Linked DNA regions of Geobacter metallireducens GS-15. The protein of the gene in region 1 interacts with the protein of each later gene in a pairwise test. Links are inferred from orthologs where the notes say so. Each region holds a gene or a part of one and is shown in the gene's direction. Other genes may lie near its edges. The genes, in order: GMET_RS03020 and def.

What was found.
Region 2: the proteins of GMET_RS03020 (region 1) and def interact in binary tests that used the Escherichia coli proteins (3 or more experiments, as listed by UniProt). The link is inferred for Geobacter metallireducens GS-15 from one-to-one orthologs.

Annotation. Positions count from the first base shown.
Region 1 is NC_007517.1:674,314-677,428, forward strand. Bases 53-2,845 are described here. They hold GMET_RS03020 (aspartate-semialdehyde dehydrogenase), read left to right. Parts: upstream 53-835; coding sequence 836-1,855; downstream 1,856-2,845. Other genes in these bases: asd (aspartate-semialdehyde dehydrogenase), read left to right, coding at 53-832; truA (tRNA pseudouridine(38-40) synthase TruA), read left to right, coding at 1,939-2,673; rplM (50S ribosomal protein L13), read left to right, coding at 2,775-2,845. Also shown: more of asd, read left to right, coding at 1-52; more of rplM, read left to right, coding at 2,846-3,115.
Region 2 is NC_007517.1:3,752,219-3,755,460, forward strand. The notes cover bases 49-2,968. They hold def (peptide deformylase), read left to right. Parts: upstream 49-1,216; coding sequence 1,217-1,720; downstream 1,721-2,968. Other genes in these bases: priA (replication restart helicase PriA), read left to right, coding at 49-1,129; fmt (methionyl-tRNA formyltransferase), read left to right, coding at 1,730-2,665; GMET_RS16740 (DUF116 domain-containing protein), read left to right, coding at 2,667-2,968. In the rest of the region: more of priA, read left to right, coding at 1-48; more of GMET_RS16740, read left to right, coding at 2,969-3,242. UniProt on the Escherichia coli protein: Removes the formyl group from the N-terminal Met of newly synthesized proteins. Requires at least a dipeptide for an efficient rate of reaction. N-terminal L-methionine is a prerequisite for activity but the enzyme has broad specificity at other positions.

The DNA of each region.
Region 1 (3,115 bases):
CTGGATCGACGCGGCCTCCACCCTCCGGATGGAGCCGAATGCGGTCATCATCCTCGACCCGGTGAACCGCAACGTCATCGACGCGGCCCTGGCCAAGGGGCAAAAGGATTTCATCGGCGGCAACTGCACCGTGAGCCTCATGCTCATGGCCTTGGGAGGGCTTTTTCGGGCCGGCCTCGTGGAGTGGCTCACCTCCATGACCTACCAGGCTGCTTCCGGCGCCGGTGCCCCCAACATGCGCGAACTCCTCTCCCAGATGGGAACCCTCCACGGTTCCGTGGCTGACCTCCTCAAGAATCCCTCGTCGGCCATCCTCGACATCGACCGGGATGTGACCGCCACCCTGCGCGGCGACGCCCTGCCGACGAAAGAGTTCGGCTTCCCCCTGGCTGGCAGCGTCCTTCCCTGGATCGACCGGGAGGTGGAGGACGGCCAGAGCCGGGAGGAGTGGAAGGGCTTCGCCGAGACCAACAAGATCCTCGGCACAACCACCCCGATCCCGGTGGACGGCATCTGCGTCCGCGTCGGCGCCATGCGCTGTCACAGCCAGGCCCTGACCATCAAGCTGAACAAGGACGTCCCCCTGGGCGATATTGAAGAGCTGATCAAGAACGACAACCAGTGGGTCAAGTTCGTCCCCAACACCAAGGCCGACACCTTGGCCGACCTGACCCCCGCCGCGGTATCCGGGCTTCTCACAGTCCCTATCGGCCGGGTCCGCAAGATGAAGATGGGCCCCCAGTACATGCAGGCCTTCACCTGCGGCGATCAACTCCTCTGGGGGGCTGCCGAGCCCCTGCGCCGGATGCTCCGTATCCTCGTGGAGAAATAAGTAATGGCAAAACTGTGGAACGTGGCCGTCGTCGGCGCCACTGGCGCCGTCGGTGGCCAGATGATCGAATGCCTCGAAGAGCGCAACTTCCCTGTGGGGAAGATCCGCTACCTGGCCAGTGCCCGGAGCGCCGGCGAGGTGCTGGAGTTCAAGGGAAAGCCGGTGATGGTGGAAGAGCTGACCCGCGACTCCTTTGAGGGGATCGACATCGCCCTCTTTTCGGCTGGCGGCGACCGTTCCCGGGATTTCTGTCCCGCGGCGGCAGCTGCCGGCGCCGTTTGTATCGACAACTCCAGTGCCTGGCGGATGGATCCGGACGTGCCGCTGGTGGTTCCCGAGGTGAATCCCCACGCCATCGCCGACTACCGGAAGAAGGGTATCATCGCCAACCCCAACTGCTCCACCATCCAGATGGTGGTGGCCCTGAAGCCGCTCCACGACCACGCTGTCATCAGGCGGATCGTGGTCTCCACCTACCAGGCTGTTTCCGGCACCGGCAAGAAAGCTATTGAAGAGCTACAGAAACAGGTGGTCACCCTTTTTCAGGGGAAGTCGCCGGAAGTGGCGACCTACCCCCACCAGATCGCCTTCAACTGCCTTCCTCAGATCGATTCCTTCGGTGACAACGGTTATACCAAGGAAGAGATGAAGATGGTGCACGAAACCCGGAAGATTCTTGAGGCGAACATCGGGGTAACCGCCACTGCAGTTCGAGTGCCGGTCTTCTACGGCCACTCCGAGTCAGTGAATATCGAAACCGAGAACAAGCTGACCGTGGCCACGGCCCGCGAACTTCTGGCAAAGGCGCCCGGGGTGGAGCTGGTGGACGATCCGGCCACGTCATCCTATCCCATGGCCATCGACGCTGCCGGCCAGGACCTGACCCTCGTGGGGCGAATCCGTGAGGACGAGTCCATCGCCAACGGCCTCAACCTCTGGGTGGTGGCGGACAATATCCGCAAGGGTGCGGCCACGAATGCCGTCCAAATCGCCGAGATTCTGATCGAAAAGTATCTCAGGTAGGGCCTGTTCGTATATCCCCCAGCCGGGACGCATGGCAACATGTCACCATGAGCGGGACGCCCTCCAGGGCGTCCTTGATTTTTATGCATACCATTAAACTTGTTCTCGAGTACGACGGCACAAACTACGCGGGCTGGCAGATTCAGCCCAACGGCATCTCTGTCCAGCAGGTGGTCGAAGAGGCGTTGGCGAGGCTGCTGAAGGAACCGGTTCGCGTGCATTCCTCTGGCCGCACCGATGCCGGTGTCCACGCCCGGGGCATGGTTGCCGCCTTCACCACTGCCAAAGGGCTGCCGATGCGGGCCTTCTCCGATGGGCTCAATGCGCTTCTTCCTCCCGATATCGCTGTGATGGAAGCGCTGGAGGCTCCGGACGGCTTTAATCCGCGCTTTGACGCCGCAGGCAAGCACTACCGCTATACCATACACCGGGGGGAGCGCCGTTCTCCCCTTTGCCGCCACTATGTCTGGCACGCGAGGGAGACGCTCGATCTGGCAGCCATGGAAAAGGGGGCCAGCCATATGGTCGGTGAGCATGATTTCGCCTCTTTTCGCACAGCAGGTTGTGCCGCGCGGACCACAGTCCGACGGATAGATGCCGTGGACCTGGCACTGGAAGGGGATCTCCTCCATATTGACGTAAAGGGTTCCGGATTCCTGCGCAACATGGTCCGGATCATGGTTGGCACCCTGGTGGAGGTTGGCCGGGGGAGGCGGAGTGCCGATGACGTGGCGCTTCTGTTTCGGTATCCTGGAGAACGTTTTGCCGGCCCGACAGCCCCCCCTCAGGGGCTGTGCCTCATGGAAGTCTATTATTGACATATATTTTAGGGTTGACAGCTGCTGATAGCCATAGTATTATCCGTCCTTCGCTGAGAAAAGTGTTTTACTCTTTATTCCATCCAGTTTGAGAGGGTTCGATGAAGACGACGAAGGTTGCAAAGAAAGAAGAAGTAACCAGGGACTGGTTCCTGGTCGATGCTGATAACAAGGTGCTCGGTCGCATGGCCACCGAGATCGCCAATATCCTCCGCGGCAAGAAAAAGCCGATCTACACCCCGAGTGTTGACACTGGTGATTTTGTCGTTGTGGTCAATGCTGAGAAGATTCAGCTCACCGGCAACAAGCTCGCCGACAAGATGTACTATAGCCACTCCGGATTTCCGGGGGGCATCAAGTCCATCGCCGCAGGCAAGCTCATCGAGAAAAAGCCTGAAGACCTTATCCGCAAGGCTGTAAAGGGGATGCTTCCGAAGAACAA
Region 2 (3,242 bases), 3.1 Mb from region 1 along the record:
GTCCGCCACCCCCCAGGTTACCACGTGGCATGCCGCCGTGACCGGGAAGCTCACCCTCCTCTCCCTTCCCGAACGGGTGAATGGCCTTCCGGTCCCCCATGCCGAGATTATCGATGCCCGGGGGAAAAAAGCCGATGCAATACTCCCGCTGCTGGCCGATGCCACGGCCGCCAACCTGGCCAACGGCGGGCAGACTTTGGTCTTTCTGAACCGCCGCGGCTTTGCCACCTGGCTCACCTGCGAGGAGTGCGGCCACGTGCTCCGCTGCCCCAACTGCGCCGTCACCCTCACCTATCACCAGCGCAAGAACCGCCACGTCTGCCACTACTGCGACTACGCCATCCCGGCCCCTTCTGTCTGCCCCGACTGCGGAAGCACCCGGGTCACGCACCTCGGCCTTGGCACCGAACAGGTGGAAGAACTTGTGCGGGAACGCTTTCCCGAAGCCCGGGTCGACCGGATGGACCGGGACACAACGCGGGGGAGAGGGGGCCACGCACGGATTTTGCGCAAGGTGGCCGAGCGGAAGACCGACATCCTCATTGGCACCCAGATGGTTGCCAAAGGGCACGACTTCCCCGGCATCACCCTCGTGGGGATCGTGTCGGTGGAGTCAACTCTCAACATCCCCGACTACCGGAGCGCCGAACGGACCTATCAGCTGATGACACAGCTCATGGGGCGGGCCGGACGGGGCGAGGATGCGGGGAGGGTCATCATCCAGACCCTCAATCCCGACCACTATGCTCTCATCCACGCCGGAACCGCATCCATGGAGGAGTTTTACACGACTGAGCTTGCCTTTCGTCAGGAAACCGGCTATCCACCATTCGTTCACCTGGGGGCCATCTACCTGACCGGCACTGCTGCATCAGCCGTGGAACAGGAGAGCAGGCGCCTTGCCGGACAGATCCGCACCCTGCGCCGTGAAGCGGGTGGACATGTCGAGATACTCGGCCCCTCCCCCGCCCCCCTGCTGAAGCTGCGGGGGAGGTACCGGTGGCAGTTCCTACTCAAGGCACCGGTACGTTCGGCGCTCCACCGCCTCCTTGCCCGTCTGCGGAGAACCTATACCCCTCCTTCCGGCATACGGATCCTGATCGATGTTGACCCGGTGGATCTCATGTGACTTCGCCGTCCCGTCAGGAAGGGTTTGATTTTTTCGCCCTATCTCTCTATATTCATACGAATAACTATCGTTGAAGGTGCATGAACCATGGTGCGTACAATTCTTACTTATCCCAACCCGATCCTCAAAAAGAAGGCGGTGCCGGTTGCGGTCATCAACGACGCGACCCGTGAACTGGTCCGCGACATGGCCGAAACCATGTATGACGCCCAGGGGGTCGGCCTGGCCGCCCCGCAGATCGGCGTAAGCCAGCGGGTCATCGTCATTGATGTCTCTCAGCGCGAAGAAAGGCCGGAGCTGATTGTCTGCATCAACCCGGTGTTCGTCCATACCGAAGGGGAATCATACGAGGAAGAGGGTTGCCTCTCTGTCCCCAAGTACTCCGCCAATGTGCACCGGCACGCCAAGGTTGTCGTTAAGGCGCTCAATCTCGATGGAGAGGAAGTGACCTATAGGGCGGAAGGGCTTCTGGCCATCGCTTTCCAGCACGAGATAGACCACCTGGAAGGGATGCTCTTCGTGGATCACCTTTCTCCCCTGAAGCGGGAGATGTTCAAGAAAAAATACCGCCGCATGGTTGAGGAAGGGTAGGATTACTGCATGGCCGGACTCAGCATCATCTTCATGGGAACCCCTGATTTCGCCTGTCCCACGCTCACGAGACTCATCGAGCGAGGCGAGGATGTAATTGCCGTCGTGACCCAACCTGACCGCCCCAAGGGTCGTGGCCAGAAACTGGTGCCGCCTCCCGTGAAGGTCATTGCCGAGGAGCATGGCATTCCGGTCCTGCAGCCCCAGAAAGTCCGTGCGCCCGAGGTTGTCGCACAGATCAGGGAACTGAATCCTGACCTGATTGTGGTGGTCGCCTTCGGCCAGATTCTCCCCCAGAGCCTCCTCGAAATCCCTCGGCATGGCTGCATCAACATTCACGCCTCACTCCTTCCACGCTACCGGGGGGCCGCTCCCATTAACTGGTGCCTCATCAACGGCGAGACCGAGACCGGCATAACCACCATGCAGATGGATGCGGGTCTCGACACGGGGGATATGCTTGTCAAACGGTCCATCTCCATTGGCCCGGACGAGGACGCCCAGTCGCTCCACGACCGCCTCTCCCTCCTTGGGGCTGAAACCATCGACGAGACCCTGGACAGACTCCAGGTAGGCACCCTTACTCGCGAAAAGCAGGATGACGCTCTTACCTGCTACGCTCCGATGCTGAAGAAGGAAGACGGCCTTATCGACTGGAAGCAGGAGCCGCAGCAAATTAAAAACCTCGTTCGCGGCTTCACTCCGTGGCCCGGAGCGTATACCACGCTGGACGGCAAGACACTGAAGCTGTACAAGGTGTCGGTGGCCACTGAATGCGGCAAGCCCGGAGATATCATGGCTGTCGGAAAAGACGGGATCATCGTCGGCTGCGGGTCAGGTAGCCTCCGAATCGAGGAACTGCAACTGGAAGGAAGGAAACGGCTATCGGCTCAAGATTTCCTAGCAGGTTGCCGTCTGGAGCCAGGGATTCGGCTCGGTCATTAAAATGCCTGACAATACTCCTAAAAAACGTCTTTTCATTGTGCTCATGGGGGTCACTTGTCTCCTGATTGTCGGCGCAATCTACCTTCTCTGGTGGATTCCCACGACCGGCTTGGCGAACATCCACCCAAGCCTCCCTCGCATCGCCGGAATAGTTTTTGGTGGCCTGTCCCTACTAGCCCTCCTTGGCACCCTTGTGCTCGTGCTGACCTCGGCGCTCGGCAAGGATATCCTTTTCACCCGTTTTCTGCGCGGTGTTGTCATCAAGTTTCTTCTTCCGGCCATTGAACTGATCGGTCGCACGTTCGGCATCTCCATTGACACCATCCGCCAGTCGTTCATTGCCATGAATAACAGTCTGGTTCTCTCCCAGCGTCGCCGGGTAAAACCCGACCGAGTCTTGATACTCCTGCCTCACTGTCTCCAGCTTTTCGAATGCGAGATCAAGGTGACCGGCAACATCAACAAATGCGTCCGGTGCGGCCGCTGCGATATCATGGGACTGGCAGAACTGGCCGAAAAATACTCAATAGATATCTCCGTGGCCACAGGGGGAACTCTGGCACGGAAGGTCATCATA